DNA from 4 places in the Mesorhizobium sp. M1027 genome. Region 2 is predicted to be linked to each of the others. Evidence: predicted binding sites of a transcription regulator. Region 2 holds the regulator's gene; each other region holds the start of a gene.
The links. The regulator PhoB, encoded in region 2, activates phosphate uptake and scavenging genes when phosphate is short. The targets are predictions, from matches to a motif close to TGTCATNNANCTGTCAT.

Region 1 (7,948 bases), 110 kb from region 2:
TCCCGCCGCCAACATGCTGGCCGGCGTGCTGGTGACCTGCTGCCTTGTGCTGCTCGGGCTGGAGGTGCTGGTACGCGGCGAAGAGCGCTATGCCCGCGTCGGTTCGGGTGCTGCGCGCCAGCAGCAGCGCACGGGCCTTGGGCGCGCCACCATTCCTTGCCTGCTGCTGCCTGCCATTACCACGCTACTGGCGCTCGGCGTGCCGTTCGCCACCATCGGCCGCTGGCTCGTGGCCGGCGGCGCCAATGTCTGGCGGCTCGACGAGATCGGTCTGGCGCTTGGCCAGACGCTGTTCCTGGCGATTGCCGGCGCGCTGCTCGCCACCGTCGCGGCAATGCCGATGGCGTGGATCTCGATCCGCGCGCCGGGAAGGCTGCAACGCGTCCTGGAGGGCTGCAACTATATCGTCGGCGCGTTGCCTGGCGTCGTCATCGCGCTGGCGCTGGTCACCATCGCCGTGCGTATCGCCATGCCGCTCTACCAGACCCTGTTCACCATCCTGGTCGCCTATGCGCTGATGTTCCTGCCGCGCGCCCTGATTAGCCTCAGGGCGTCGATCGCACAGGCGCCAGTCGAGCTCGAACGCGCCGCCTCGAGCCTAGGCCGGTCGCCGCTCAAGGCGCTGTGGTCGACGACCATCCGCCTGTCGGCGCCGGGCGCCGCAGCCGGCATGGCGTTGGTCGCGCTGGGTATCATGAACGAATTGACCGCAACCCAGATGCTGGCACCCAACGGCACCCGCACGCTGGCCATGGCGTTCTGGTCCTATAGCGGCGAGATCGACTATGCGTCGGCGGCGCCTTATGCCCTGATCATGGTAGCGATGTCGCTGCCTTTGACCTGGCTGCTCTACGTCCAGTCGAAGCGGATGGCCGGGCGATGAGCTTTCTCGAGCTGAGCGGCATCCACAAGCACTACGGGCCTGTCGCAGCACTTGCCGGCGTCGACCTCAGCGTGGTCAGCGGCAGCCGTACGGCAATCGTCGGGCCATCCGGTTGCGGCAAGACCACCTTGCTGCGGCTGATCGCCGGCTTCGAGGCGCCGGACCAGGGCCGCATCGTGCTCGATGGCGAGGTGCTGGCCGATGGCGACACGGCCGTGCCGGCACATCGCCGCGGCATCGGGCTGGTGGCGCAGGACGGCGCTCTGTTCCCGCATCTGAGCATCGCCGCCAATATCGGCTTCGGCATGGGGCGTCACGAGGAAAAGCGCAGTGAGCGCATCGCCGAGCTCGCCTATGTCGTCGGACTGGACAAAGGAATCCTGAGGCGCCGCCCGCATGAGCTCTCCGGCGGCCAGCAGCAGCGCGTCGCGCTCGCCCGCGCCATGGCCATGAAGCCGCGGCTGATGCTGCTCGACGAGCCGTTCTCGGCGCTCGACACCGGCCTGCGCGCCTCGATGCGCAAGGCCGTGGCCGAGCTCCTTGAAACCGCCGGCATCACCACCATCCTGGTCACCCATGATCAGGCCGAGGCGCTGTCATTCGCCAGCCAGGTCGCGGTGATGCGCGACGGCAAATTCTCGCAGGTCGGCACGCCGCGCGAGCTCTATTTCAGGCCGAAGGACAGGATGATCGCCGAGTTCCTCGGCGACGCCATCGTCTTGCCGGCCCGGATCGCTGATGGCTTCGCCACCTCGCCGCTCGGCCGCATCGCCGTCGACAGCACCGAGCGGCGCGACATCGCCCGCATCATGCTGCGGCCCGAGCAGGTGCTGCTGAAACGAACCTCGCGTGAAGGCATGTCCGGCACGCCGGACATGCTGTTCGGCGAGGTCACGGAATCCGAATTCGCGGGCTCGATGTGCACGATCGCCGTACGTCTCTTGAACAGCCCAGATCCGCCCGACGCCGCCGCCATCGGCAACACGCCATTGATCCTGCGCAAGCCGGGCATGGACGCGCCTGCGGTCGGCGAGATCGTGCGGCTGACCGTGTCGGGCAAGGCGCATGTGTTTGCCTGAACGGTTTTGCGCAAGGCCGATTTCAATCGACCCGTTTGCCCGCTTGATCGAACCAATGCAGCTTTTCGGACCTGGCCACGACGCGCAATCGGTCGCCTGGCTTGGCGCTGGCGCGGCCTGAGACGCGCACCACGATGCGGCTGCCGGCTGCCACGCAATGGAGAAAGCTTTCGGCACCGACCGGTTCGACCGCTTCCACTGTCGCCGGCAGCGCGAGCGCGCCGGCCGGCGCCTCTGCCGCGAAGGTGATATCGGCGTCCTCCGGACGAAAGCCCAGTGTCACCGCCTTGCCCTGTCGAGGCGCCAAGCCAATCACCGTACCGTCGGCCAATACCAAGCTTGGGGAGGCCCCTGTGAGCGCCAGCAGATTCATCGGCGGTGCGCCTATGAACGAAGCGACGAAGGTCGAGGCCGGTTTCTCGTACACATCAAGCGGCGCGCCGGTCTGCTCGACCAGTCCGGCGTTCATGACGACGAGGATGTCGGCCAGCGTCATCGCCTCAAGCTGGTCGTGCGTGACATAAACCGAGGTGACGCCAAGCGAGCGCTGCAGATTCTTGATCTCGATGCGCATCTGCCCGCGCAATTTCGCATCGAGGTTGGACAGTGGTTCGTCGAACAGGAAGACCTTCGGGTTGCGCACGATGGCGCGACCCATGGCGACGCGCTGGCGCTGACCGCCTGAAAGCTCGCGCGGGCGCCGGTCGAGCAGCGCCGAAAGCTCCAGCACCTTGGCCGTCGAGCGTACCCTGCTATCGATCTCGTCCTTCGGCGTGCCGCGGTTGCGCAGGCCATAGGCCATGTTGTCATAGACCTTCATATGTGGGTAGAGCGCGTAATTCTGGAACACCATGGCGATGTCGCGCTCGGTCGGGCCGATGGCGTTGACCACCTTGCCGTCGATGGCGACTGTACCGGCCGAAATGGTCTCCAACCCGGCGATCATCCTCAGCAGCGTGGACTTGCCGCAACCTGACGGGCCGACCAGCACGCAAAGCTCCTTGTCGGGAATGGCGATGGAGACGCCCTTCACGGCTTCGACGCCGCTGGGATAGACCTTCTTCACGTCCTTCAGATCGACGGTCGCCATCAGAGTCTCACTTTTCGGATTCGACCAGGCCGCGCACGAACCAGCGTTGCATCATCACCACGACGAGAATCGGCGGCACGATGGCCAGCATTGCCGTGACCATCACGAGGTGCCATTGGGTGTCGGCATCGGCGAAGGAGACCATCTTTCTTAGCGCGATGACGATGGTGTTCATGTCGTTGCTGTTGGTGACGAGCAGCGGCCAAAGATACTGCGTCCAGCCGTAGATGAAGAGGATCACGAACAGCGCGGCGATGTTTGTCCGCGACAGCGGCAGGAGGATATCAAAGAAGAAGCGCCATGGCCCGGCACCGTCGACACGCGCCGCCTCGACCAATTCGCCCGGTATGGTCATGAAGAATTGGCGAAACAGCAGCGTTGCGGTGGCTGAGGCGATCAGCGGGACGATCAGGCCGGCATAGGTGTCGATCATGCCGAGATCGACCATCACCTTGTAGGTCGGCAGGATGCGCACCTCGACTGGAAGCATCAAGGTGATGAAGATCAGCCAGAAGAAAGTCATGCGCAGCGGAAAGCGAAAGAACACGATCGCGTAGGCCGACAGGATCGAGATGAAGATCTTTCCGACCGCAACGCCGAGCGCCATGATCGTGGTGTTGAGGAGCAGCCTGCCGACGCTGACCCCGCCGATACGGCCGATGCCGCCGAACAGCGCCTCACTGTAGTTGTTCCATAGCTGGCTGCCCGGCAAGAGCGGCAGCGGCGGCCTGAGGATCGTTTGCAGCGTGTGCGTCGAGGCCACGAAGGTGTAGTAGATCGGAAAAGCCACGATCAATATGCCGAGGATGAGCACGGCATGGGCGATGAAGGTGCGGAGCGGGGACTGGCCGATCATCGCTGCCCTCAGCCGTAGTGGACTTTGCGTTCCACATAGCGGAACTGGATCGCTGTGAGCGCGATGACGATGGCCATCAGGATGACCGACTGCGCCGCCGAGTCGCCCAGGATCAGATTGACGAAGCCGTCATTATAGACCTTGTAGACCAGCGTCTCGGTCGTCTTGCCCGGCCCGCCGCCGGTGACGGCATGAACGATGCCGAACGTATCGAACAGGGCATAGACGGTGTTGACGACCAGCAGGAAAAAGGTTGTCGGCGCAAGCAGCGGGAAGACGATGGTCCAGAAGCGCTTGGTCTCGCCGGCGCCGTCCATGGCCGCCGCTTCGATCAGCGTTTTCGGCACCGCCTGCAGGCCGGCGACGAAGAACAGGAAGTTGTAGCTGATCTGCTTCCAGGCAGCCGCCGACACCAGCAGGATCATGGCGTGGGTGCCGTTGAGCAGTGGGTCCCAGGGGATGCCGAGGCTTCTCAGCAAATAGGCTAACGAGCCGATCGAAGGGTTGAACAGGAAAAGCCAAAGCATGCCGGCAATCGCCGGCGCCACGGCATAAGGCCATATCAACAGTGTGCGGTAGAGGCCTTTGCCGCGCACGGCCTTCTCGGCCATGACCGCGAGCAGCAGGGCCACAACCATGGCAACGATCGCGGTCGCAAGCGAGAACACCACCGTGACCGTGATCGAGTTGAGGTAGGCCGGATCGGCCAGCACCTTCCGGAAATTGGCAAACCAGACGAACCTGCTCTTCAGCCCGAACGGGTCTTGCCTGAGCATCGACTGGTAAAGCGCCTGACCGGCCGGCCAGTAGAAGAAAACCAGGGTTATGGCAAGCTGTGGCGCCACCAGCAGGTAGGGCAGGATCTTGTTGGGAAAGACGACGCGTGGAGACAGGCTGATTTCCCTCGCTATCCAGGCATCGCCCACGCGCGCTCGCGTGGGCGATATTCCAACCGATTGACCGAGACGATCTCGTTAGTTGTCCAGGGCTTCCTTGATTGCGGCGTTGCCGCGCGCGACCGCATTGTCGAGGGCCTGCTGGGCGGTTTGCTGGCCGGCCAGCATCTTCTCCAGCTCCTCGTTCTGGATATCGCGCACCTGCGGCAGATTCGGCAGGCGCACGCCCTTCGAATTGTCGGTCGGCGACTTGCCGATCATCTGCAGGATGGGTGTCTCGCGGCCGGGGTTCTTGTCATAGAAGCCTGATTTCTTGGTCGCCTCATATGCGGCGAGCGTCACAGGCAGGTATCCCGACTTCTGGTGCAGGTATTCCTGCACATCGGTCTTGGACAGATAGGCAAAGAAGGCGGCAACGCCCTTGTATTCCTCGTCCGACTTGTTGCCGAACACCCACAGGCTGGCACCGCCCGGCGTCGTGTTCTGCGGGGCACCCTTGGCGTCACTATCGTAGGGAAGCTGGCCGATGCCATAGTTCATGCCGGACTTGACGATATCGCCGAGGCCGCCCGACGATTCGGTGAAGATGCCGCATTCGCCGGCGAGAAATATCTGCTTGGCTTCGGAGGTGCGCCCGCCATATTTGAACGTGCCGTCCTTGGACAGGTCGGCGAGCGCCTGGAAGTGGTTGACGAAAATCGGCGCATTGATCTTGAGTTCGACGTCGCCGCCGGCCAGGCCGTTCTGCTGGGTGGCCCAAGGCACGTCATTCCACGCCGCGAAATTCTCCAGATGGATCCAGGTCAGCCAGGTCGAGGTATAGCCGCAAGAGGCGGCGCCGCTCGTTTTGATCTTCTTGGCGGCTTTCCAAACCTCGTTCCAGGTCTTGGGCGGATTGTTCACGTCGAGGCCTGCCTTCTGGAAGATGTCCTTGTTGTAGTAGAGGATCGGCGAGGAGGAGTTGTAGGGGAAGGACAGCATGGTGCCGTCCGGCTTGGAATAATAGCTGACGATGCCGGGCAGATACTGGCTCTTGTCGAAAGTCATCCCGGCGCCGGTCATCACATCGGCCACCGGCTTTATCGCACCCTCGGCCGCCATCATCACGCCGGTGCCGACGTCGAACACCTGGAGGATATCGGGCGCTTGCCCGGCACGAAAGGCAGCGATGCCGGCATTCAGCGTCTCCGGATAGGTGCCCTTGAACACCGGAACGAGCTCATAGTCGCTCTGGCTGGCGTTGAAATCCTTGGAGATCTTGGCGACGACCTCGGCGTTGGCGCCGGTCATGGCGTGCCACCAGCTGATCTGCGTGACGGCGAAGGCAGAGGTGGTGGAAAGCAGGGTCACGGTGGCGGCGATACCGGCCGCAAAGCCGAAGAACTTCATGTTTCATCTCCCGTTTGTCATTGGCGAAAGGGGGCACCTCCGCAAAGCCAATATGTGGCGCTGATGACAATCGGACAACGGTTTTGTTGCCGATCAATGAACATCATTCCTTCCTAAAGTGCACTCGCTACCGAAACCGGGCGCCAGAAATCACATCACCGTCTTTTCGGCGCAGCGGGCGTCGGTTTTCCCCCGAAAAGACCCGTCTCATGGCCCGCGGGTTAACCATTCGTTAAAATCTCCAAGAGCTAATCCGTCACACCTCCCCTGTTAGTTTTGACCGAGTGAACCAGGATGCTGACGGTCTATAATTGTATCGTAAATCAGCACGACCTGAGACTGGTTGCGCTCGCCGCACTCGTCTGTGGAATTTCTTGTTTCTCTGCGGTTAATCTCCTTAAGCATGTCGGCCGATCGACCGAGCGAAACCGGCTTGTCTGGCTGATGATCGCCGCAGCTTCGACCGGGTTCGGCATATGGGCGACGCATTTCATCGCCATGACCGCGTTTACGCCGGGAATACCGAACGCATACAATCCGGGATTATCCGCCTTTTCGCTTGCCGCCGCCGTCATCCTGACCGCGCTTGGGATGTGGGTCGCCACCTTGCGCCGCGGCATCGACCATTTCCTCGTCGGTGGCGCCATTCTCGGTGGCGCCATCGCGACGATGCACTACATCGGCATGGCAGCTTTCGAGGTCGAAGGCCGGGTCGTATGGAACCTGCTCCTTGTCGCGATATCGCTTCTGGCCGGCGTGACCCTTGCGGCACTGGCGCTCCTGGTCGTCTTGCGCCGCCCGTCAGCACTCGCGACTCTCGGCGGCGCCGCGCTTTTGACGCTGGCCATTTGCAGCTTGCATTTCATCGCGATGGCCGCGGTGTCGATCATTCCGGATTCCTCGATTGAAATATCCGAACATTCCATCGAGCCCATTTCCCAGGCCTTTGCCGCAGCGGTCGCCAGCCTTGTAATCCTTGTGCTGTCAGGTGCCGCGCTGTGGATCGATCTGCGCTTTCGCCACCAGAAGCTCGAGGCCGAGCGCATGCACGATCTCGCCAATGCGGCGGTGGAAGGTCTGATCGTTTGCGATGGCACCCGCATCGTCAGCGCCAATGACAGTATGGCGAAGCTGACCGGAACAGCGACAGCCACCCTGAATACGATGCAACTCGGCGAGCTTTTCGACGGACAGAGCGCAGCCGCTATGTCCGGCTTCGGCGAACAGGCGCAGGAAGCGACATTAAGGGGCAGCGACGGCGCGAGAATTCCTGTCGAGCTGATCGCCAGGAAGATCACCTACTGCGGCAGGCCTCATACGGTGCTTGCCGTTCGCGACATCCGTGAGCGCAAGAAAGCAGAAGAAGAGATCCTCCGCCTCGCGCATTTCGATCCGCTTACCGGGCTTGCCAATCGGCGGAGCTTTTCTTCCCGGCTGGAAGCAGAATTCGCCTCGATGGATCGTGGCGGCAGGGATGGATATCTGGCGCTCCTGCTGCTTGACCTCGACCGGTTCAAGCAAGTCAACGACCTCTACGGCCACAGCGCCGGTGACGCGATGCTGCAGAAACTCGCGCACTGCATTTCCGGCATTCCGCGCCACGGACAAATGCTCGCGCGTCTCGGCGGCGACGAATTTGCCATCATAGCTCCGAACCTCCCCGACCCCCTGGCCGCAGGCCGGATAGCCGAGGACTTGCTGGCGGCGATCCGCGAGGAAAACAGGGTTTCGGTCGGCTCCGGCCTCGTCTCGGCC
Region 2 (7,948 bases):
GCGCGGCGACGACGCCACCGGCGGTGCCGTCATTGGCCGCGACCACGGCATCGACCTTGTTGTCGTTGGCGGTCAGGAACTGTTCCATGTTCTTCTGAGCGTTGGCCGGCAGCCAGCCGTCCGTATAGGCCTCGCCGACATTCTTGATCTTGCCGCTGTCGATGGCCTCCTTCAGCACCTCCATCGAACCGGCAAACAGGAAATCGGCATTCGGATCGGAACCCGAACCCTTGATGAAGACGTAGTTGCCTTCCGGCTTCACCTTGAAGACTTCGCGGGCCTGCATGCGGCCGACCTCCTTGTTGTCGAAGGTCAGATAGAACACGTCCTTGTTCTCGATCAGCCGGTCATAGCCGACGACCGGGATGCCTTCGTCCAGTGCCTTCTGCACGGCCGGCCCGATGGCCGAGGCATCCTGTGCGAGGATGATCAGCGCATTGGCACCCTGCGAGATCAGGCTCTCGACGTCGGTGAGTTGCTTGCCGGGGTTGGACTGTGCGTCGGCGGAAATATACTTGTCGCCGGCGGCCTCGATGGCCGCCTTCATTGCGGCCTCGTCGGTCTTCCAGCGCTCTTCCTGGAAGTTCGACCAGGAAACGCCGATGAGCTTGTCTTTCGCCTGCGCCACCGACGCCAGCGCCAGCGTCATGGCGACACCCGCCAGAATGGCGGCCGTGAATTTCTTCATCATATCCTCCCTGCGCCGCGTACGGCGTGACCAATTGCTCAACGACCAGCTTAGAAGCTCTAATTTTTTCGAGCCTCGAAAAAATACTGGCCCGATCTCCGGCTGCTGTCAACATCGATTCTGATGGATTTTGATGACTGTGCGAGTTTTTTCGAGCGTCGGAATAAACGATGACAGCGCCACCTGCATCTGACACTATTTGCCGCATCCGACACTATTTGTCGGACATTACCGACGGCTTCCGGTTCATGAGCGGCCGCGGCAACCGGGAGGAAAGCAAAACGATGTCGGTCGGAATCCGCCATGACGATTTGCGCCGGCGCAACCGGGCGATGGTGATCTCGGCGGTGCGCCGGGCCGGCCAGCCATCGCGTACGGAGATCGCAGCCACCACCGGCCTCAGTCATTCAACCATATCGGCGATCTCCTCCGACCTGATACGGGAAGGCATCCTCGCCGAGAGCAAGGCAAGTGAGCCCGTTTCGTTGAAACGCGGTCGTCCACAGGTCGGCCTCGCCCTCAACCCGGAAGCGGCGGCGGTGCTGACTGTGGTGTTGTCGCTGAATTTCCTGTCGGCCGCCATTATCGACTATGCGGGACAGGTGGTCGCCGAGGAACAGCGCCGGCTGGACACGCTGACCATGCCGCGCGACGAGCTGATCCGCGAATGCATGGCCATCGTCCGGCGCCGGCTTGAGGACCCAGACCTTGACGTCCGCAGTGTCGCCCGCATCGCCCTGGCGATTCAGGGCATTACCGACTCCCCTGCACGCGCCATGCTGTGGTCGCCGATCACGCCGCAGACCGACATCGCCTTTGCCGACATGCTGGAGGACGAATTCGGCATCCCGGCCACGGTGGAGAACGACTGCAATATGATGGCGGTGGCTTTGCGCTGGCGCAATCCGGATCGCTATCGCGACGACTTCATCGCCATCCTGCTTTCGCATGGCATCGGTATGGGGCTTGTGCTGAAGGGCGAACTGTTCACCGGGACGCATTCCTCGGGCGGCGAATTTGGCCACATGATCCATCGTCCGGGCGGAGCGCTCTGCCGTTGCGGGCGGCGCGGCTGCATCGAAGCCTATGCCGGCAACTATGCCATCTGGCGCAACGCCAGGCAGATGAGCGAAGACAGCGAACCGGTCGCCGACGTCGGCGACGCCGACATGCGCGCGCTGGCCGCCCGCGCGCGCGAGAAGGATGGGCCGGAACGCGAGGCCTACCGCAAGGCCGGCGAAGCGCTGGGTTTCGGTCTCGGCTCGCTGTTCGCGCTGATCGATCCGGCACCGGTCGCGATGGTCGGCGCCAGTGCCGCCGCCTTCGATCTGATCGAGCCGGCCTTGCGCAAGGCCATCGCCCAGACCGCCGGCGGCCAGCACTCGGGCTCGATCTCCTTCGATACCGAGCCGAACGAATTGCCGCTGATCCGCGAAGGCTGCGCGATGCGGGCGTTAAGCTTCGTCGACCAGGAGATTTTCGCGCCGGGCGCGCAAATGAGGCCCGGCGTCAGAAAGAACGTCGCCTGACCAGGCGGGTCAATCTTCCCTGATCGCATAGCCGGCACCGCGGATGGTGCGGATGACATCCGGCATGCGGCCGTTATTGACGGCTTTGCGCAGCCGCCCGACATGCACGTCGACGGTGCGTTCGTCGATATAGATCGTCTCGCCCCAGACATTATCGAGCAACTGGCTACGCGAGAAGACGCGGCCCGGATGCCGCATCATGAACTCGAGCAACCGGAATTCGGTCGGCCCGAGCCGGATCTCGCTCTTCTTGCGATAGACCCTGTGCGATTCGCGATCGAGCACGATGTCGCCGACCTTCAGCACGCTGGACAGCACTTCCGGCTTGGCGCGCCGCAGCAGCGCCTTGACCCTGGCCATGAATTCCGGTGTCGAAAACGGTTTGACAAGATAGTCGTCGGCGCCGGTCGAAAGACCGCGCACCCGGTCGCTCTCCTCGCCGCGCGCGGTCAGCATGATGATCGGCAGCCGCTCGGTTTCGGGGCGCACGCGCAACCGGCGGCAGAGCTCGATGCCGGAAACCGCCGGTATCATCCAGTCGAGCACCAGAAGGTCGGGCACATTCTCCTGCAAACGGATCTCGGCTTCGTCGCCGCGTGTCACCACCTCGACCTGGTAGCCTTCGGATTCGAGATTGTAGCGGAGCAGCACGCCCAACGGCTCCTCGTCCTCCACCACCATTATGCGTGGTGCGATCATCGGCTGGGCACCCCCATCATGTCACCGGCGCGGACATTGTCGTTTCGTCCTGCTTCGGACGGTTGACCGGCAATTGCTCGCCGGTCAGCACATAATACGCATTTTCGGCGATGTTGGTGACATGGTCGCCGATCCGCTCCAGATTCTTGGCGCAGAACAGCAGATGCGTGCAAGCGGTGATGTTGCGCGGATCCTCCATCATGTAGGTCAACAGCTCGCGGAACACCGACGTGTATTTGACGTCGATGCGCTCGTCGGCGGCACGCAGCTTGGCCAACGCGGCCGCATCGCCTGCAGCATACTCCTCGATGACGCCCTGCACCTGGATGAGCACCAGCTGCGCCATCGCATCGATGGAATGCGATAGGTCGCGCGGCGTGACGCTGAGGCCGACCGCGCTCACACGCTTGGCGATATTCTTGGCAAGGTCGCCGATGCGTTCGAGGTCGCCCGCCATGCGGATCGCTCCGACGACATGGCGCAGATCGTGAGCCATTGGCTGGCGCTTGGCGATCAGGGTGATGGCGCGGTCGTCCAGTTCGCGTTGACGCGCGTCCATGATGGCGTCGTCAGAGACGACGCGTTGCGCCAGCACGTTGTCGGAATTCAACAGGGCCTTGGTCGCCCCGCCGACCATCGAACCGGCGAGGTCGGCCATGTCGCGGATCAGCTTGCTGATCTGCTCGAGATCCTCGTCGAAAGAAGCGACTGTGTGTTCGCCCATGGTCCTGTCCTCATATGCATGATCGGAACGGCTCAGCCGAAGCGGCCAGTGATGTAGTCCTGCGTGCGCTTCTCGCGGGGCGACGTGAATATCTTCTCGGTCCGGTCGAACTCGACCAGTTCACCCAGATACATGAAGGCGGTCTGGCGCGACACGCGCGCCGCTTGCTGCATGTTGTGGGTGACGATGACGATCGTGTAGTCGGCTTGCAGCTCGTCGATCAGTTCCTCGATCTTGGCCGTCGACAGCGGGTCGAGGGCCGAAGCCGGTTCGTCGAGCAGAATGACTTCCGGCTTCACTGCCACGGTGCGGGCAATGCAGAGCCGCTGCTGCTGGCCGCCGGACAGGCTCAAGCCGCTGGCGTTTAGCTTGTCCTTGACCTCGCTCCACAGCGCGGCCCGCTTCAACGCTTGCTCGACGCGGCCGTCCATCTCGGACTTGCCGAGATTCTCGTAGAGCCTGACGCCGAAGGCTATGTTCTCGTAGATCGACATCGGGAACGGCGTCGGCTTCTGGAATACCATGCCGATCTTTGTCCTGAGGAGGTTGAGATCCTGCGACCGGTCGAGAATGTTCTTGCCGTCGAGCAGCACCTGGCCCTCGGCGGTCTGTTTCGGGTAGAGCTCGTAGATGCGGTTGAAGACGCGCAGCAGCGTCGATTTCCCGCAACCCGAAGGGCCGATGAAGGCCGTGACGCTGCGCTCGGGCAGCGACAGGCTGATGTCCTTCAGCGCCTTGCTCTGGCCGTAGTAGAAGTTGAGGTTCTTGACCTCGATCTTCGTCTTCTCGGTGACCGTTTCGGTCATCGTCATGTCCGGAGACAACATCTGTGTCATCTGTCCTCTCTGCGTCCGGTAAGGCTGCGGGCGAGGATGCTCAAGCCCAGAACCGTCAGGGTGATTATGAGTGCGCCGGTCCACGCCAGTTGCTGCCATTCCTCGTAAGGGCTGAGAGCGAACTGGAAGATGGTCACCGGCAGGCTGGCCATCGGCGCGTTGATATTGCTGCTCCAGAACTGGTTGTTGAGCGCGGTGAAGAGCAGCGGCGCCGTCTCGCCGGAAATGCGTGCTATCGCCAGCAATATGCCGGTGACGATGCCGGACAATGCGGCGCGGTAGGCGACCGAACGGATCACCACCCAGCGCGGCGCGCCGATCGCGGCACCGGCTTCACGCAACGCGTTCGGCACCAGGTTGAGCATGTCTTCAGTGGTGCGCACGACCACCGGAATGACCAGGATGGCAAGCGCCACGGCGCCGGCAATGGCCGAGAAATGTCCCATTGGCCGCACCATCAATTCATAGACGAACAAGCCGATGATGATCGACGGCGCCGACAACAGGATGTCGTTGATGAAGCGGACGACGGTGGTGATGCGCGAAAAGCGTCCATACTCGGCCATGTAGGTTCCCGCCAGCACGCCGATCGGCGTGCCGACGACAACGGCGATGATCGTCATCAGCAGGCTGCCCGCGATGGCATTGAGCAGGCCGCCGGCCTCGCCCGGTGGTGGCGTCATCTCGGTGAAGACCGCGAACGAAAGCCCGGCTGTGCCCTTATAGACCAACGCACCGAGGATGAGCGCCAGCCAGGCAAGCCCGATGCCGGCGGCGACGACGCAAAGCGCCATCATCACCGAATTCCTGGCTTTGCGGCGGCTGTGGAGCGATGAGGATGTCGACATCGGTCAGGCTCCCGTACGGGCGTCGATCCGCATCAGCATATAGCGGGCGGCGGCAAGGATCAGGAAGGTGATGACGAACAGGATCAGGCCGAGCGCGACCAGCGAGGAGGTGTAGAGGTCGCCGTCGGCCTCGGTAAATTCATTGGCGATGGTCGCCGAAATCGTCGTGCCCGGTGCGAACAGGGAGGCACTGATGCGATGCGCGTTGCCGATGACGAAAGTCACCGCCATGGTTTCGCCGAGTGCCCGGCCGAGGCCAAGCATGACGCCGCCCATGATGCCGATGCGGGTATAGGGAATGACCACGCGCCGGGTCACTTCCCAGGTCGTGCAACCGATGCCGTAGGCCGATTCCTTCAGCACCGCCGGCACCGTATCGAAGACATCCTTGGTGATCGAGGTGATGAAGGGCAACACCATTATGGCGAGGATCAGCGCCGAGGTCAGAAGGCCGATGCCGTAAGGAGGGCCGGCGAAAAGGCTGGATAGTCCCGGCACGCCGTGGAAGATGTTGATGATGAAGGGCTGTATCGTCGTCTGCAGGAATGGCGCGAACACGAACAGGCCCCAGATACCATAGATGATCGAGGGAATGCCGGCCAATAGCTCGACCGCTATGCCGATCGGGCGCCTGAGCGGGCGCGGGCAGAGCTCGGTGAGAAAGATCGCAATGCCGATGCCGATCGGAACCGCGATCAGGATGGCGATGGCCGCCGTTACCAGGGTGCCGTAGATCGGCGCCAGTGCGCCAAATTTTTCCGTGACCGGATTCCAGCTCTCAGTCGTCAGGAAAGAAAAGCCGAAGGACGACAGCGCCTGCCATGAGCCGGCAAACAGCGAGATCGCGACACCGCCGAGGATGACCAGCACAAGGATTGCGGAAGCGCGGGTGAGTCCGCGAAATATGGCATCTGTGAGCGCGAAGCGCCGCACCGTAGCGTCCCTGGCCCGGGCTGCTGCAGATGATGGCATGGCATCGGAAGCGATGGTCATTGGGTCCTCGCGATTAAAGGCAACAGGGAGGGCGCCGTCGACGCCCTCCCTGGAGGAGATTACATAGCCGAGTAGAGCGGCTTGCCATCGTCGCCGACGACTTCCTTGGCCCACATGGCCTTGACGCTCTCAACCACCTTGTCGGGCATCGGAACGTAGTCCAGCTCGCCGGCCATCTCGTCGCCCTTGTCATACGCCCAGGCGAAGAATTTGAGCGCTTCGCCGGTGGTCGCGGCGTCGTCCGGCTTCTTATACAGGAGGATCCACGTCGCCGCCGTCATCGGCCAGGACTCGGCGCCCGGCTCATTGGCGAGGATCACCCCATAGCCCGGCTGCGAGCTCCAGTCGGCATTGGCCGCTGCCGCCGAGAACGCGGCTGCGGTGGGCTCGACCTTCTTGCCGTCCTTGTTGATCATGTCGGTGTGGGTGAGCTTGTTCTGCTTGGCGTAGGCGTATTCGACATAACCGATCGCGCCGCCGGTCTGGGAGACGTTGTTGGCAACGCCCTCATTGCCTTTGGCGCCGATGCCGACCGGCCATTCCACGGCCTTGTCGACGCCAACCTTTTCTTTCCAGTCCGCGCTGACGTCGCCGAGGTAATAGGTGAAGTTGAACGTCGTGCCCGAACCATCGGAACGGTGAACGACCGCGATCGCTTGCGAAGGCAGCTTGACGTCGGGATTGAGCTTCTTGATCGCCTCGTCATCCCAGCTCGTGATCTTGCCGAGGAAGATGTCGGCCAGCGTCGGGCCGTCGAGAACCAACTCGCCCGGCTTGATGCCTTCGAGATTGACGACCGGAACGATGCCGCCCATCACCATCGGGAACTGAGCCAGTCCGGACGCTTCAAGCTCGTCGCCCTTGAGCGGCGCATCCGAAGCGCCGAAGGTAACGGTCTTGGCCTTGATCTGCTTGATACCGCCGCCGGAACCGATCGACTGGTAGTTGAGGCCAACGCCGGTGTCTTTCTTGTAGGTGTCGGCCCACTTCGCATAGATCGGGTAGGGGAAGGTGGCGCCGGCGCCGGAGATGTCCGCGGCGAGCGCGGCGGACAGAGTGAGGGTGGTCGTCGCCGCCATTGCAATCGCAACGGCCGCCGAGCGGATGAAATGTCTCATGTGGCCTGCTCCTGTTCGGAATATGGTCTCTCGGCGCCATTCCTCCGGCGCCCGCTGAGGCCAATAGCCCCCGATTATTACAGTCGCATGACAGTTTCATGTCGCTCCGGTAACGTCGTCCAGCCGGGTTAAGAAGGAGCGGCCGCGGGCTTTGTCGGCATGGGCCGCGGTTTGCCGCTGGAATCAGCAGCTTGCGTGATTTCCGGCCGGCATCGTCGGCTCGGCGATCGCAGCCACCGGCTTTAAAAGAAAAAAACCGGACGGGAGCGCGTTGCATGCAGCCAGAACGTGTCATGGCCGCGCCATCGCCGAAACAGGTCCGTTGGGGTAAATCTGACCCTGTTTCTTGCCGGCGGTCGCTGCTCCCGCCCGTAACTGGAGGAGCGGAACTTCGAACATCCCATTGTCGCCACTGAGCGCGGCTTTGGTATGGTGCGATCGCACCATGGCCTTACGCTGGAAGCGTTGACGAATCGCAAGTTTCTAACTCGCGCTGGATCCCCATTCGCGCCC
Region 3 (7,948 bases), on a different contig from region 2:
CGCTACCACGGCGAGACCAAACACCGCCAGTGACAGCCAGATCGCTTCGCCGATCCACATGGCAAGCAGGAATGGAAACACGTCGCGGAAGCCCTTTGCGATGACCCGCGCCACAAGAGCGGCGATCGACGGGCCGGGCGAGCCGGCGGCAACAAGCAGGGCGCCGGCAAAAATCAGCAGCGACGTGAAATGCATGACGGGGTCTCGTTTGAAGTGTTTGGGGTGTTCAACATAACCCAACTGTTCCGGCGACGGTAGCGTCTACCGAAAGAAGGCTTGTCCGCCAGGCACCTCACGGCTAGAGATGTCGTTCCGAAATCCTTTCCGAGCTTCACTTTGCCTACGTAACCGCCGGTCTCGTCAACTCCCCCAACACAGAGCAGGGCGTCGCAGTCGCGGTGCCTGTTTTCACATGACCTGTTCTTCAGGGTGGCGGTTCGAGACCGGTTTGGCACTGCTGAACCGCTGTCGCGCATAACCACCCGCGACACCTGATTTCCAACTGCCGCAGTCTCTCGCCACGCCGTGCCCGCAAGGGGTTCTCGATATCGCCGATCTGACGAACTTCCCGGCGGGAAGGGCTTTTCGGCATGCCTTCGATACTGCGCATCCGCTGGGCGATCGCGCCCAAAACCGCACCTCGACCTCACCTCAACTGCAATCGCTGCGGCGGCCTGAAAGCCTATCGCTGCAGCGGCAAATTCCGCGTCAATGCCAATGGCAAGCGCATTGACGCTTGGTTGATCTACCGCTGCATCGACTGCGACAATTCCTGGAATTTCGGCATTCTGGAGCGCTGCAGCCGCCGGGATATCGAACCGGCAATATTGCAGGCGCTCGAAAGCAACGATCCGGTCCTGGCGCGGCGCCATGCCTTCGATGTTGCCGCATTGCGAAGCAGTATCGGGCGCGTTGAGGAGTGCCCCGAAGCCGCCGTTCAAAAGGAGGTGCTCGGGGATAGACCGGAAAATACCAGAGCGCTCGAGCTCCAGCTCGGGCTCGAAACGCCGACAGCGCTGCGGCTCGACCGGTTGCTGGCCAGCGAACTCGGTGTCTCGCGATCGCGGCTTCAGGTTTGGGAAGAGAAACGATTGCTGGCCGTTGGTCCGGACGGAGCCAAAGCCTTGCGCAGGCCGGCGCGGACGGGAACGGCGATCCGCATCCACCTGTCTGGCGAACCAGACCGGGACGATATCATTTCGGCTGCAGGCGGATGAGGCAACGGCAAGGGCATCCGCAATCGGAGACAGTTGCGGCCACGGGTCAACCGCCCCGAGCCGATCAAACCCTTGGCCGCATCGAGATCGCTATCGGCGACTTGCACATGGATCAAGCCGAGCCCGTGTCGAGAAGACAACTCGCGAGAGCATAAATTCCATACGCGTCGAGCATCGACACGCAAACTTCGGCCTCGGGTCGATTGTCGTATATGACAGCCGTGACGAGTTTACCGCTCATTGCGCGGTATTGCCCTTTATGCCGCGCCGACCACTTTCGCCGACTTTTCAAAACGCTTGCGCTCGTTCGGGTCGAGATAGAGCTTGCGCAGGCGGATGGTCTTCGGCGTCACCTCGACCAGCTCGTCATCCTGGATCCAGGCCAGCGCGCGTTCCAGCGTCATGCGGATCGGCGGCGTCAGCTTCACCGCCTCGTCCTTGCCGGCGGCGCGGATGTTGGTCAGCTTCTTGCCCTTGAGCACGTTGACCTCGAGATCGTTGTCCCTGGAATGGATGCCGATGATCATGCCCTGATAGACCTTGACGCCGGGATCGATGACCATCGGGCCGCGGTCTTCCAGGTTCCACATGGCATAGGCCACCGATTCACCCTGTTCGTTGGAGATCAGCACGCCGTTGGTGCGGCCCGGCAGCTCACCCTTATAAGGCTCGTAGGCATGGAACAGCCGGTTCATCACGGCGGTGCCGCGCGTGTCGGTCAACAGTTCCGACTGGTAGCCGATCAGGCCGCGCGTCGGCGCGTGGAAGACGATGCGCTGGCGATTGCCGCCCGAAGGGCGCAACTCGACCATCTCGGCCTTGCGCTCCGACATCTTCTGCACGACGACGCCGGCATGCTCCTCGTCGACGTCGATGACGACTTCCTCGACCGGCTCCAGCAATTCGCCGTTATCGCCCTTCTGCATGACGACGCGCGGCCGCGACACGGCGATCTCAAAACCTTCGCGGCGCATCGTCTCGATCAGCACGGCCAGCTGCAATTCGCCGCGGCCGGAAACGAAGAACGAATCCTTGTCAGGTGATTCCTCGATCTTCAGCGCGACATTGCCTTCGGCCTCGCGCAACAGGCGGTCGCGGATGACGCGGCTGGTCACCTTGTCGCCTTCGGTACCGGCCAGCGGCGAATCGTTGACGAGGAAAGACATCGTCACCGTCGGCGGATCGATCGGCTGCGCGTGCAGCGGCTCGGTCACCGTCAGGTCGCAGAAGGTGTCGGCGACAGTGCCTTTCGACAAGCCGGCGATGGCGACGATGTCGCCCGCCTGCGCTTCCTCGATGGGCTGGCGCTCAAGCCCGCGGAAGGCGAGGATCTTCGAAATGCGGCCGGTTTCGACCTGGGTGCCGTCATGGTGCAGCACCTTGACCGCCTGGTTGGATTTCAGCGTGCCGGATTCGATACGGCCGGTGATGATGCGGCCGAGGAACGGATTGGCTTCCAGGATGGTGCCGATCATGCGGAACGGGCCGGGATGAACGGTCGGCGCCGGCACGTGCTTGATGACGAGGTCGAACAGCGGCGCCAGAGCCTGGTCCTTCGGGCCTTCGGGGTTTTCCGAGACCCAGCCGTCGCGGCCTGAACCGTAAAGGATAGGAAAGTCGAGCTGCTCGTCGGTGGCATCAAGTGCTGCAAAAAGATCGAACACCTCGTTGACCACTTCGACATGGCGCGCATCCGGCCGGTCGATCTTGTTGATGACGACGATCGGCTTCAGCCCAACCTTGAGCGCCTTGCCGACGACGAATTTGGTCTGCGGCATCGGGCCCTCGGCGGCGTCGACCAGCACGATGGCCGAATCCACCATCGACAGGATGCGCTCGACCTCGCCGCCGAAATCGGCGTGGCCGGGCGTGTCGACGATGTTGATGCGGGTATCCTTCCAGTCGACCGAGGTCGCCTTGGCCAGGATGGTGATGCCGCGTTCCTTTTCAAGATCGTTTGAATCCATGGCGCGCTCGGCGACGCGCTGGTTGTCGCGGAACGAGCCGGACTGTTTCAGGAGCTGGTCGACGAGGGTGGTTTTTCCATGGTCGACGTGCGCGATGATCGCGATATTGCGGATTTTCATGTTTTGGTCTCGGGAGCGTTGCAGGCAGCAGGCCAAAAGGCGCTGCCTCTTTCGGTTGGGCGGCTCATACAGGGTTTTTCGCAATTGCGAAAGAGGAGGCGAGCCACCAAATAAAGTCACCAAATCTTAAATGTCTTGGTGTGAAGTGGAATTATTAACCAAGGCGGAACCTTTCGTGGTCCGGACAGTTCGAATTTCATGATCGAGACAGGCATCAAACTCCGGCCGATTTTGGCATGTACCGCGCTCGCCGTCCTCCTCGCGGCAAGCGCGGCGCAATCGGCCGCGCCGTCCAAGGAGACGCGGTCTGCTCTGCCGTCCGACAAGCGCTCGGCAGAGCAGCTTTTTGCCGATGCTCCGGACGGCGTCGACCCGGTGGTAACCGGACCGGTCAGCACCGCCTTCAAGCAAAGGCAAAAAAACGCCGGATGCGACAGCGCCGTCTGGCCCAAGATTCCCGTCGTCTGCTATCCCGATTGATGCACATCCACCTTCCGGGTGGTCCTAAAAGGCAATCTCACGCCGATCGCACCGGATCGAGCGTGACCTTGTAGAGTTCGCTGTCGTCGCGATCCATCAGCCGCACCGTCAACTGCTCGGTGGCTCCATCGATGTCGACGAGCCCGAAGAACTGCAGGCCGGCCGACGGCGGCAGGTTCTGACCCTGTTCGGCGGTCGGTGCCTTGATGAACCTCAGCTCCGGGCCGAAAGTCATGTCGAAAGCATTCGGTCCGAATGTGCCGGCGTGGATCGGACCCGAAACGAATTCCCAGAACGGATTGAAGTCCTGGAACTGCGCCTTGTCCGGATTGTAATAATGCGCGGCTGTGTAATGCACGTCTGCGGTTAGCCAGACGGTATTGCTGATCCCCGCGTTCTTTATATAGCGAAGGAGGTCGGCAATTTCCAGCTCGCGCCCCTTGGCCGGGCCATTGTCGCCATTGCTGATTGCCTCGGCCCCGACCTTCTTGGTGCCGTCGTTCCAGACGACGAGGCCGAGCGGCATGTCGGCGGCGATGATTTTCCAGGTTGCATTGGAATTCGCCAGCTCGCGCTTCAGCCATTTCGTCTGTTGTTCGCCGAGGATGCGCGATTGCGGCGTCATCGTCTCCTGCATATTCTGACCGTTGGGGCCGCGATAGGAACGCATGTCGAGGAAGAACACGTCGAGCAACGGCCCATAGGCGATTTTGCGGTAGACACGGCCGGGCTCCGATGGCTCGTAGCGGATCGTCGTCATTTCGTGGAAGGCGCGCGCCGCGCGTGCCGCCAGTACATGGATGGATTTTTCGGTGTAGCGGTCGTCGGCGCTCAGATCCTTCGAATCCGACCAGTTGTTCACCACCTCGTGGTCGTCCCACTGGTAGAACGTCGGGCAGATGGCGTTCAGCGCCAGCACGTTCCTGTCCATCAAATTGTATTTCCACTGACCCCGGTATTCGTCCAGCGTCTCGGCAACCTTGCGTTTTTCGTCGATCAGCACGGTGTTCTTCCACTTGCCGCCGCCGGGCAGGTCGACCTCGTCCTTCATCGCGCCATCGGCATAGATCGTATCGCCCGAATGCAGGAAGAAGTCCGGCGTGTGCTTGGCGATAGTGGCGTAGGTCTTCATGCCGGTGTCGTCGATGCCCCAGCCCTGGCCAGCGGTGTCGCCCGACCAAGCGAAACGAATGTCGCGCTTCGAGGCAGGTGCCGTGCGGAAGCGGCCGACGATCGGCTCGGAAACGGCGTTAATATCGGAAAGATCGGCCGCGACCATGCGGTAGAAGATGTCCTGGTCGGAGGCGAGATCGGTAAGCAGCCGCTTCACCGTATAGTCGCTGGCCGGCGAGCTATCGAGCGGCGCCAGGCGGACGGCATTGGCGAAGCTCTCCGTCGGCGACACTTCGAACATGACGCGCGACGGCCGGTCCGTGCGCGCCCAGACCATGCCGCTGGTCGCATCGACGTCGCCGGATTGGATCCCGTGGGTAAAGGCCGGGCGCTGATTGGCGCGCGAGTAATAGGGAAGCGCGAGGCCCGACGCGCCGACCAGGCCAACGGCGCTGGCCGACGTGACGAAAGCGCGCCGCGTCATCGAAATCTTGTTCATGGCTGTCTCCTGGATGGCGTTGAACGTCGCCGCCAAGCTCCAGCTTCAATGTTTCAGGCACATTTCGAAACGATGAAGGTTTTCTGACATCAACAGGATGGCGAATCTCCCTCCTTGAGGGGGAGATGTCGCCGGAGGCGACAGAGGGGGTCGTCTCGCATGGAGCACCGACCTCTTGCGCCTGCGATAAGGGGCCGAGCCCGGTCGGACCGACCCCCTCTGGCCGCTTCGCGGCCATCTCCCCCTCAAGGGGGAAGATTAGCGCTCAGCCGTTGCAACTCAAGCCGCCTGCGGTTCCGGCTCGAAGGCCGGGCGGCTGGTGTTGATCAGCAGCGAGATGCAGGCGGCGGCTATTGCCGTCATACCGGCGATCAGGAAGGCAAGCTCGTAATTGCCTTGCAGCTCGCGCATGGTGCCGCCGAAGAAGGCCGCTGTCGCGGCGCCAACCTGATGGCCGGCGACGATCCAGCCGAAGACGATCGGTCCGCTGCGGTCGCCGAACGCCTCGTTGGAAAGCCTCAGCGTCGGCGGCACCGTGGCGATCCAGTCCAGTCCGTAAAACACGGCGAAGATGATCAAGCTGGTGGCCGAAAAGCCGGAATAGGGCAGATAGATCAACGACAGGCCGCGGATGCCGTAATAGACGCCGAGCAGCTTGCGCGGATCGAAACGGTCGGTGAGCCAGCCCGATAGCGTCGTGCCGATCAGGTCGAAAATGCCCATCATCGACAGCAGGCCGGCGGCTTGCACTTCGCCTATGCCCATGTCGCCGCAAAAGGCGATCAGGTGCGTGCCGACCAGCCCGTTGGTGGTGAAGCCGCAGACGAAGAAAGTGGCGAACAGATACCAGAACACGCGCGTGCCGGCGGCGCGGCGCAGCGTGCTCAGCGTATGCGAAAGGAAATTGCCTTGCGCGGCCGGCGGCGCCGGCGGCACGTCGTCGGCATCGGCGCCATAGCGGACCATGCCGATCGAGGCCGGGCGCTCCGGCACCAGCATATAGACCAGCGGCACCAGGCAGGCGGTGGCCACGGCAATGGCGATGGCGACCGGCTTCCAGCCGCCTGACTGGGCGAGCGAGGCGAGCAACGGCAGGAAGACCAGCAGCCCGGTGGCGCTGGACGCCGACATCAGTCCCATCACCAGGCCGCGATTGGTCTTGAACCAGCGGTTGACGATGGTTGCGCCGAGCACGGTGGCGACGGCGCCCGAGCTGACGCCGGAAAGCACGCCCCAGGTGAGGAGCAGATGCCACGGCTTGGTCATCAACAGGCTGAGCGCGGTCGATCCCGACATCAAAAGCAGCGCGGCAAGCAAGGTGCGGCGCAGCCCGATCCGCTCCATCAGCGCCGCGGCAAACGGCCCGGTCAGGCCATAGAGGAAGATGCCGGTGGCAGCGGCCAGCGAGACGACGTCGCGCCGCCAGCCGAAACTGTTCTCCAGCGGCAGCATCATGACTGCCGGCGCCGAACGCAGGCCCGCTGCGATCAGCAGGCAAAGGAAGATGACGGCGACCACGACGAAAGCGTAGTGCTGGCCAAACGGGCGGGATTGAGCTATCATGTTACTGACCGGTACGTTGCAGGAGCGCGGAACATACGTACCGACCGGTAACATTGTCAACCAGCTAATCGGCACACCAGACATGAAAAGCATTGAACCAACGATCAAGGCGAATGACGCACCGCCGCCTCGCGCCGCCGAACGGATTCTCCAGGTGGCGCGCGACCTGTTTTACCGGCAAGGCATCAGGGCGATCGGGGTCGACGAGATCGTACGGCGTGCCGGCGTCACCAAGCCCAGCCTTTACCGCAGCTTTCCGTCCAAGGATGAGCTGGCCGCATCCTATCTCCGGCACTATGACCTCGAATTTTGGGAGCGCTTCGACGAGGCTGTGAACGCCCATCCCGGCGATCCGCGCGCGCAGATCCTCGCCTTCCTGACGCGTGTCGGCAAGCGTACGCAAAGGCCCGATTATCGCGGCTGCGGCATGACCAATGCCGCGGTCGAGTATCCCGAACATGGCCATCCGGCGCGCATCGTGAGCGAAGCCAACAAGCGGGAATTGCGCCGGCGCCTGCGTGCCATGGCGGCAGAGATGGGCGCCGGCGACGCCGACACGCTGGGCGACGGGCTCCTGCTCCTGATCGAGGGCGCCTATATCAGCGGCCAGCTGTTCGGTGTCGGCGGGCCGGCGCAGTCGGTCGCCCGCAACGCCGACCTTCTGATCGAGGCAAGCCTGAAGAAATAGCGTTCCGTTTACCAGATCACTGTGAGCCAGCCTGAGTTCGTCTAGGCTGCTGCTAGATTTGACGGTACGCTGCGGCAGCCCGAACGGAGTTGTCCGCCATGCGCGCTCTTTTGATCCCGCTTGCCTTCGCCGGCTTCTGCAATGCCGCCCGGGCTGGCGACATATCCAGCGTCTATACCGATCTCGTCTGGGAGAAGGACTGCGTGACTTATGCCCAGGCGGAGGAAGGCGACGGCGACTGGGCCGACCTCGCCTGTTCGGGTTATGGCGGCTACCCGGTGATGGTTTCCTACGACGACGC
Region 4 (7,948 bases), on a different contig from region 2:
AAGGCCGGAGAACGCAGCAAGCCGCTCGAAGGCAAGGTGCTGGCGATGATCTTCGACAAGCCGTCGACGCGCACGCGCGTATCGTTCGACGTCGGCATGCGGCAGTTGGGTGGCGAGACGATCATGCTGACCGGCACCGAGATGCAGCTTGGCCGCTCGGAGACCATTGCCGACACGGCCAAGGTGCTGTCGCGCTATGTCGATGCCATCATGATCCGCACCACCTCGCATGACCGGCTGTTGGAACTGACGGAAAACGCTACGGTCCCCGTCATCAACGGGCTGACCGACGAGACCCATCCCTGCCAGCTGATGGCCGACATCATGACCTTCGAAGAGCACCGCGGTCCGGTGGCCGGCAAGACGATCGCCTGGACCGGCGACGGCAACAACGTGCTGCATTCGCTCCTGGAGGCATCTGCGCGGTTCCATTTCAAGCTGAACGTCGCCGTGCCCGAGGGCAGCGAACCGGCTCAGAAGCATGTAGACTGGTCGAAAGCCAATGGCGGCAAGCTGAAATTCACCCGCTCGCCCGAGGAGGCCGTTCACGAGGCCGACTGCATCGTCACCGACTGCTGGGTGTCGATGGGCCAGGAGCACCGTGCCCGCGGCCACAATGTCTTCCTGCCCTATCAGGTCAACGCGGCACTGATGGCGAAAGCCAAGCCGGACGCGCTGTTCATGCACTGTCTGCCGGCGCATCGCGGTGAGGAGGTTACCGACGAGGTCATCGACGGACCGCATTCTGTGGTGTTCGATGAGGCCGAGAACCGGCTCCATGCCCAGAAGGCGGTCCTGGCCTGGTGCCTGGGCGCTTGATACGGGCCGCGATGATCCGGGCCGGCCTGATCTGCGCCGCCTTGATCCGGGCCGCCTTGATCCGGGAGTGGGTGGTGCCTATCTCAGGCGCATCACGCAAATCGAGCGCGTCTCGTCGCATGCGCCCCGGAGGGCGGCATCGCCGCGCCCCGGAGCTTTGTCATGTTGGAAACTCATCAATTGGCTGAACATAAACCCAAGCTCGGCGAATTCGGCTACGCCGGCGACGATCATGTCGTGCCGTTCGAGGTCGGCCCGCTCGACGTGCGCGGCCGCACCGTCCAGCTCGGGCCGATGCTCGACGCCATTCTCAGCCGCCACGACTATCCCGAGCCGGTCGCCCGGCTCCTGGCCGAAGCCTGTGTGCTGACGGTACTGCTCGGAACTTCGCTGAAATTCGAGGGCAAGTTCATTCTGCAGACCCGCACCGACGGGCCGGTGGACATGCTGGTCGCCGATTTCTCCACGCCGCACGCGCTGCGCGCTTATGCCCGCTTCGATGCCGGCCGGCTGCAGGCTTTGACTTCGGCCGGCGAGACGTCACCGCAGACGCTGCTCGGCAGCGGCGTCCTGGCGCTGACCATCGACCAGGGCGCTCACACGCAACGCTACCAGGGCATCGTCCAGCTCGACGGTGTCACACTTGAAGATGCCGCACGCACCTATTTCCGCCAGTCGGAGCAGATTCCGACCGACCTCCGCCTTTCGGTTGCCAAGCTTCTGACGCCCGGCGTCGGCGGTGCCCGCGAGCAATGGCGGGCCGGTGGCCTGCTGGCACAATTCCTGCCGCAGTCGGCGGAGCGTATGCGCGTACCCGACCTTCCCGGTGGCGACGGCGATCCGCGTGAGGAAATCCATGACCCGACCGACAATTCCTGGCAGGAGCTGCTGGCGCTGCTTGGTACTATTGAACCGACCGAGCTGATCGATCCGACGATCGGCGCCGAACGGCTGCTTTACCGGCTTTTCCACGAGCATGGCGTCCGCGTGTTCGGCGGCGTGCCGGTCGCCGACCAGTGCTCATGCTCGAGGGAGAAGATCCGCGGCATTCTCGAAGGCTTTTCCGCCGAGGAGATCAGGGACAGCACCGAGGATGGCAGCATTCACGTCGCCTGCGAATTCTGCTCGAAGCAATATGACTTCGACCCGGCGGAGTTTGCAGCGGCTGGATGACGGCCCTCAATTGACGGTGCGCCGCGTGCCCGGCAAATCGAGCGAGAAGGCGGGGATGGCGACGTCGAACGTCTCGCCCCGCTTGTTGCGCATTGTGTAGTGCCCGACCATGATGCCGGACGGGGTCGAGAGCGGGCATCCGGACGTATACTGATAGCTGTCGCCGGGGTTGAGTCCGGGTTGCTCGCCGACGACCCCGGGGCCGCGCACTTCCTCGACTTTGCCGGTACCGTCGGTAATGTGCCAGTAGCGTGACAGAAGCTGCACGAACTCATCCGACTGATTGTCGATGGTCACCTGGTAGCCCCAGACATAGCGGTTTTGCGGCGGATCGGAGTGATCCTCCAGATAGAACGGCCTGACCTGCACTTCGATGTTGCGGGTGACGGCGCTGTACATAAACTGCTCCAAAGCAATGTAGATGGAACTTTCGATGCTCAGCGCAGTTTGGTCAACGATGCGCAGCATCTTCTTGCCCGATCTCAAGCGCAGGTGCCGAAAAACAATGTCATTTGAGTGACACATGACAATGATGGTGTGCAGGCTTGTGCCGGACGACTCAGCGTTCTGTCGAATTGTTGAAAACGGCTGTCATGCGGCCGGCATTTCTGGAGCGACCAGATCTCGATGGAACCGACATTCGCAGCCGCCCTCCTTTCCATAGCCCTCCTTCTTTCAAATCTCGCCAGCATCCTGTTAGCTTCGCAGAAGCTGAAGCGACCAGCCAGTATTGCACCGCCCGCGGCCAACGCGCCGCCGGTATCGATCGTCATCCCGGCGCGCGGCGTCGAGCCGTTTGCCGAAGAGACGCTGGAGCGCGCCTTCTCACTCGACTGGCCGCGCTACGAACTCATCTTCTGTGTCGCCCATGCCGACGACCCGGTGGTCAAGCCGATCACCGCCGCAATGGCGCGCTTTCCAGCTATTCGCGCCCGCCTTCTGGTCGGTGACGACCGCATCAGCGGCAATCCAAAACTCAACAATTGCGTGAAGGGTTGGGAGGCGGCGCGTTATCGCTGGGTCATCCTTGCCGATTCCAATGTGCTTATGCCGAGCGACTACGTCCAGCACCTGATGGCGGCGTGGCGGCATGACACCGGCCTCGTCTGCTCGACGCCAATCGGCTCGCGGCCGGACGGCTTCTGGGGGGAGGTCGAATGCGCCTTTCTCAACACGCTGCAGGCACGCTGGCAGTACGCTGGAGAGGCGCTCGGCCTCGGCTTCGCCCAGGGTAAGAGCATGTTGTGGAACAAGCCAATGCTCGATGCCAATGGCGGCATCCGCGCGCTTGCCGCCGAGATCGCCGAGGACGCCGCCGCGACCAAGCTGGTCAATGGGCTCGGACTACGGGTCAATCTTGTCGCCTCTCCCTTCGAACAGCCGCTCGGCCGGCGCACGCTTGGCGAGATCTGGTCGCGGCAGGCGCGCTGGGCGCGGCTGCGCCGCGTCACCTTTGCACTGTTCTTTGCCCCCGAAATCCTGATCGGCGCGGCACCGCCGCTGGTGCTTGCACTGATCGCCGCGGCTGACGCCGGCGTCAGCCTGCCGGCAACCGCCGTCGCCGTGCTGGTCGCGGCCTACCTGCCGGAATGCGCCTTGGCCTCGGCCAAGGGATGGCACCTGTCGCCGCGCACGATCCCGGCGATGATGGCACGAGACCTGATGCTTCCCGTCATTTGGGCGCGCGGATGGCTGAGCGGCGCCATCGACTGGCGCGGCAACGTGATGACTATCCAGACGAAGACTGTCGCGGAGCTGGAAGAGACCCCGTCCGGCGCCTGATCGGCACGTCCCCGCTGCCTCTGTTCGGCCAGCCCTTATCCGGCAACTCTCAGTGCCTGCTCGATGTCTTCGAGCAGGTCGTCGGCGTCCTCAAGGCCGACTGACAGCCTGAGCGTTCCCGGTCCGATGCCGAGCTCGGCGCGGGCTTCATCAGTCAAGTTCTTGTGTGTGGTCGTCGCCGGATGGGTGATCAGGCTCTTGGCGTCGCCGAGATTGTTGGAAATCAGCACGACGTCGAGTGTGTTCTGGAAGGCAAAGGCCGCCTGCTTGCCGCCCTTCACATCAAAGCAAATCAGCGTCGAGCCGCCCGACATCTGCTTCTTGACCACGGCCGCTTGCGGGTGGTCGGCGCGGCCGGGATAGATGACGCGGGCGATTTGCGGGCGCTCGGCCAGGAAATCCGCGATGCGGCCGGCACTTTCCGTCTGCTGGCGTACGCGTAGCGGCAGCGTCTCCAGGCCTTTCAGCAGCGTCCAGGCATTGAAGGGCGAGAGGCTGGGGCCGGTGTGGCGGAAATAGTCATGCAGATTCTCGTCGATCCATTTCTTGTCCGACAGAACGATGCCGCCAAGACAACGCCCCTGGCCGTCAATATGCTTCGTGGCCGAATAGACGACGATGTGGGCGCCGAGCTGCAGGGGTTTCTGCTGCAAGGGCGTAGCGAAGACATTATCGACGATCAGCCTGGCGCCGATCGAATTGGCAAGTGCCGCCACGGCGGCAATGTCGACTACCTCCAGCGTTGGATTGGTAGGGCTTTCCAGGAAAAACAGTTTGGTGTTTGGCTTGACCGCCTTTTCCCAATTGGCGATGTCGGTGCCGTCGACCAGCGTTGCCTCAATGCCGTATTTCGGCGCCAGCGTCTCGATCACCCAGCGGCAGGAGCCGAACAGCGCGCGGGCCGCTACGATATGGTCGCCCGCCTTGGCGCTACACAGCAGTGCTGCCGTCACCGCCGCCATGCCGGATGCCGTGGCGCGCGCGTCCTCGGCTCCTTCCAGCGCGCACATGCGTTTCTCAAACATGTCGACCGTCGGATTGGCATAGCGCGAATAGATGAAGCCCGGCTCCTCGCCCTTGAAGCGGGCCTCCGCCGCTTGCGCCGTCTCGTAGATATAGCCTTGGGTGAGATACATCGCCTCGGAGGTCTCGCCGAAGCCGGAACGCAGCGTCCCGGCATGCACGAGTGCGGTCTGAGGCTTCCAGTCGCGCTTCTTGGTCATCATTCCATCCAAACACCAAAATTGGTCCAAACAACAAAAAACCGGCCGCGAAAGTCGCAACCGGTCCATATGGCCTTGCGGCCGACGGTCCTTTAGCGACTTGTTTAACGTGGCTGCAAGCCGACCGGCCAAATCACCACGGGATAACGAGCTTTAGACCCGCGCCACGCTTGCGTCAATTGCCGGCATGATTAAGAGGATTGTACCAAGCAGGTGCCAAAGGCGTCCACGGTCGGACCTGCGACAGAACAAGACCTCGCCCGGCGTTCGAACGGAGCCAGACCCTTGCGGCAGACAGGCATTCTTCCCGATCAGGATATTTCCGCGCTGTTCCAGACGGGCGCGCTGAAGTCGCCGCGCATGCTCGATGCCGATCAGATCCAGCCGGCCAGCCTTGACCTCAGGCTCGGCGACAAGGCATGGCGAGTGCGTGCTTCCTTCTTGCCCGGCCCGGACCACAGGGTTGTCGACAAGCTCAACCGGCTGAAGCTGCACGAGATCAACCTCGCCGAAGGTGCGGTGCTGGAAACCGGCTGCGTCTACATCGTGCCGCTGCTCGAAAGCCTGGCGCTGCCCGCCCATATTTCCGCCTCCGCCAACCCGAAAAGCTCGACTGGACGGCTCGATATCTTCACCCGGGTAATGACCGACCGTGGCCACGAGTTCGACAAGATCGCCGCCGGCTATGAAGGCCCGCTCTATCTGGAGGTCAGCCCGCGCACTTTCCCGATCATCGTGCGGACCGGCTCGCGGCTGTCGCAGATCAGGTTCCGCACCGGCAATGCGCTCTTGTCGGAAAGCGAGCTGCACGAGTTGCACCGCGCCGAAATGTTGGTCGCCACCGAACCACCCAACATCTCAGGCGGGGGAATCGCGCTGTCGATCGATCTCGACGGCGACAAGGACGGGCTGGTCGGCTATCGCGGCAAGCACCACACCGGCCTGGTCGACGTCGACAAGCGCGCCGCGCAGGATGTCGTCGATTTCTGGGAGCCGCTCTACAAGAGCGGTGCCGGCGAGCTGGTGCTCGATCCGGACGAATTCTATATTCTGGTGTCGCGCGAGGCGGTGCATGTGCCGCCACTCTACGCCGCCGAAATGACGCCTTTCGACCCGCTGGTCGGCGAGTTCCGCGTCCATTATGCCGGTTTCTTCGACCCGGGTTTCGGCCATTCGGCGTCGGGCGGCACCGGCAGCCGGGCGGTGCTCGAGGTGCGTAGCCACGAAGTGCCGTTCATCCTCGACCACGGCCAGATCGTCGGACGGTTGGTCTACGAGCATATGCTGAAACGGCCGCAGGCACTCTACGGCACAGATCTCGGCTCGAACTATCAGGCGCAGGGCCTGAAACTGTCCAAGCATTTCCGCGCCGCGCGATGAGTTTGGAACTGCCAATCTCCCCCACGAGGGGGGAGATCACGCTGTCATCGACGCCTCAAAGCGCCTTCACCGCCACCTTCACCGGCTGCTCGATTTCAAGCGGGTTGCGCAGCGGCAGGCCGAAATCCTGCGCCTCGATTTCGAATACGTCACCGGCCTCGGTCCTGATGCCGTCGGCGAAGGACAGCGTCGCCGTGCCGAACATGTGCACATGCACGTCGCCCGGCTGGCGGAAGGCCGAGTATTTGAAGTGGTGATGCTCGAGATTGCCAATGGTGTGCGACATGTTCGCCTCGCCCGACAGGAACGGCTTTTCCCAAAGCAGCTTGCCGTGGCGCAGGATGCGTGAAGCGCCGCGAATGTCGGACGGCAGGTCGCCGATCAGGATCTCCGGCCCGAACGAGGCGTTGCGCAGTTTCGAATGGGCGAGGAAGAGATAATTCACGCGCTCGGTGACGTGGTCGGAAAACTCGTTCGACAGCGTGAAGCCGACGCGGAACGGGGCGCCGTCGTCGCCGATCACATAGATTCCGGCGATTTCCGGCTCCTCGCCGGCATCCTGGGCGAAGGCGGGCGACATGAGCGCCGCGCCGGGCGCCACTGCCATGGTACCGTTGCCCTTGTAGAACCATTCGGGCTGCACGCCGATCTGGCCCTTCGCCGGCTTGCCGCCCTCCAGCCCCATGCGGAACATCTTCATGGAATCGGTCAGCTGTTCCTCGCCGCCATCGCTGAGCTTCTTGTGCATGGAATCGCGGGTCGCGGCGGAGCCGAGATGCGTCAGCCCGGTGCCGGTGAGATGGAGATGCGCCGGATCGGGATGGTTGATCGGCGACAGCAGCCGTCCCTTCTTGTAGGCTGCATCGAGATCGACGGTTTCGCCGAAGCCCTTGCGCTCGATCAGGGCGACAAGCCCGGTGCCGGTGCGCGCGGCTTCCATCGCCAGCGAATAGACGCTGCGGGCCCCGTTGATGACGCGGGTCTTGCCGCCGTTGCGGGCAACGACGCGGATCGTCTCGGCGTCGTCGAGGATCTGGGAGATCAGCATGGTAACCCTCTCTGAATTGCGGCCTGCCTTCTTGGCAAACCCTGCCCGGCGCGGCTCAGACCCTGTCCACGCCGCGGTTGAAATTCTTCGTCCGGATTGCGCTCGCGGGTCAGGTCCCTCGGGGGACTTCTTCGCGCCGCCCGGCAGCGCCGCGATGTGACCCGTATGCCTCCTGGTTGCCTCTCAAGCCTTGTTCTTGTTGTAGACGTCGAAGACGACGGCGCCGAGCAGCACCAGGCCTTTGACCACCTGCTGCCAGTCGACATTGACGCCCATGATCGACATGCCGTTGTTCATGACGCCCATAATGAAACCGCCGACCACCGCGCCGATGACCTGGCCGACGCCGCCCATCGCCGAAGCGCCACCGATGAACACTGCAGCGATGACGTCGAGCTCGCTGCCGAGGCCGGCCGCCGGCACAGCTTGCCCCAAGCGCGCTGCGATAATCAGGCCGCCGAGTGCCGACAGCACGCCCATATTGATGAACACCATCAACGTCAGCCGTTCGGTCTTGATGCCC

Region 1: the regulator PhoB is predicted to act here: its motif matches at 6,257-6,273, upstream of ugpB (sn-glycerol-3-phosphate ABC transporter substrate-binding protein UgpB).
Region 3: the regulator PhoB is predicted to act here: its motif matches at 5,469-5,485, upstream of NKH50_RS06220 (alkaline phosphatase D family protein).
Region 4: the regulator PhoB is predicted to act here: its motif matches at 2,499-2,515, upstream of NKH50_RS10710 (ceramide glucosyltransferase).

What each region holds. Positions count from the first base shown of each region.
Region 1 is NZ_JAMYMW010000010.1:37,758-45,705, forward strand. It holds gene NKH50_RS19810 (ABC transporter permease) at 1-883, shown strand, start outside; gene NKH50_RS19815 (ABC transporter ATP-binding protein) at 880-1,962, shown strand; gene ugpC (sn-glycerol-3-phosphate ABC transporter ATP-binding protein UgpC) at 1,985-3,052, opposite strand; gene ugpE (sn-glycerol-3-phosphate ABC transporter permease UgpE) at 3,060-3,908, opposite strand; gene ugpA (sn-glycerol-3-phosphate ABC transporter permease UgpA) at 3,917-4,801, opposite strand; gene ugpB (sn-glycerol-3-phosphate ABC transporter substrate-binding protein UgpB) at 4,883-6,193, opposite strand; gene NKH50_RS19840 (bifunctional diguanylate cyclase/phosphodiesterase) at 6,488-7,948, shown strand, end outside.
Region 2 is NZ_JAMYMW010000010.1:143,587-151,534, forward strand. It holds gene xylF (D-xylose ABC transporter substrate-binding protein) at 1-688, opposite strand, end outside; gene NKH50_RS20385 (ROK family protein) at 973-2,217, shown strand; gene phoB (phosphate regulon transcriptional regulator PhoB) at 2,227-2,916, opposite strand; gene phoU (phosphate signaling complex protein PhoU) at 2,933-3,640, opposite strand; gene pstB (phosphate ABC transporter ATP-binding protein PstB) at 3,673-4,476, opposite strand; gene pstA (phosphate ABC transporter permease PstA) at 4,473-5,324, opposite strand; gene pstC (phosphate ABC transporter permease subunit PstC) at 5,328-6,317, opposite strand; gene pstS (phosphate ABC transporter substrate-binding protein PstS) at 6,377-7,435, opposite strand.
Region 3 is NZ_JAMYMW010000002.1:341,278-349,225, reverse strand. It holds gene NKH50_RS06240 (LysE family translocator) at 1-195, opposite strand, end outside; gene NKH50_RS06235 (DUF1062 domain-containing protein) at 591-1,217, shown strand; gene typA (translational GTPase TypA) at 1,475-3,304, opposite strand; gene NKH50_RS06225 (hypothetical protein) at 3,503-3,784, shown strand; gene NKH50_RS06220 (alkaline phosphatase D family protein) at 3,822-5,396, opposite strand; gene NKH50_RS06215 (MFS transporter) at 5,676-6,959, opposite strand; gene NKH50_RS06210 (TetR/AcrR family transcriptional regulator) at 7,042-7,647, shown strand; gene NKH50_RS06205 (hypothetical protein) at 7,746-7,948, shown strand, end outside.
Region 4 is NZ_JAMYMW010000004.1:334,207-342,154, forward strand. It holds gene argF (ornithine carbamoyltransferase) at 1-819, shown strand, start outside; gene NKH50_RS10700 (Hsp33 family molecular chaperone) at 982-1,992, shown strand; gene apaG (Co2+/Mg2+ efflux facilitator ApaG/CorD) at 1,999-2,391, opposite strand; gene NKH50_RS10710 (ceramide glucosyltransferase) at 2,620-3,774, shown strand; gene NKH50_RS10715 (O-succinylhomoserine sulfhydrylase) at 3,810-5,000, opposite strand; SAM riboswitch at 5,070-5,147, opposite strand; gene NKH50_RS10720 (2'-deoxycytidine 5'-triphosphate deaminase) at 5,283-6,377, shown strand; gene araD1 (AraD1 family protein) at 6,433-7,425, opposite strand; gene mmsB (multiple monosaccharide ABC transporter permease) at 7,609-7,948, opposite strand, start outside.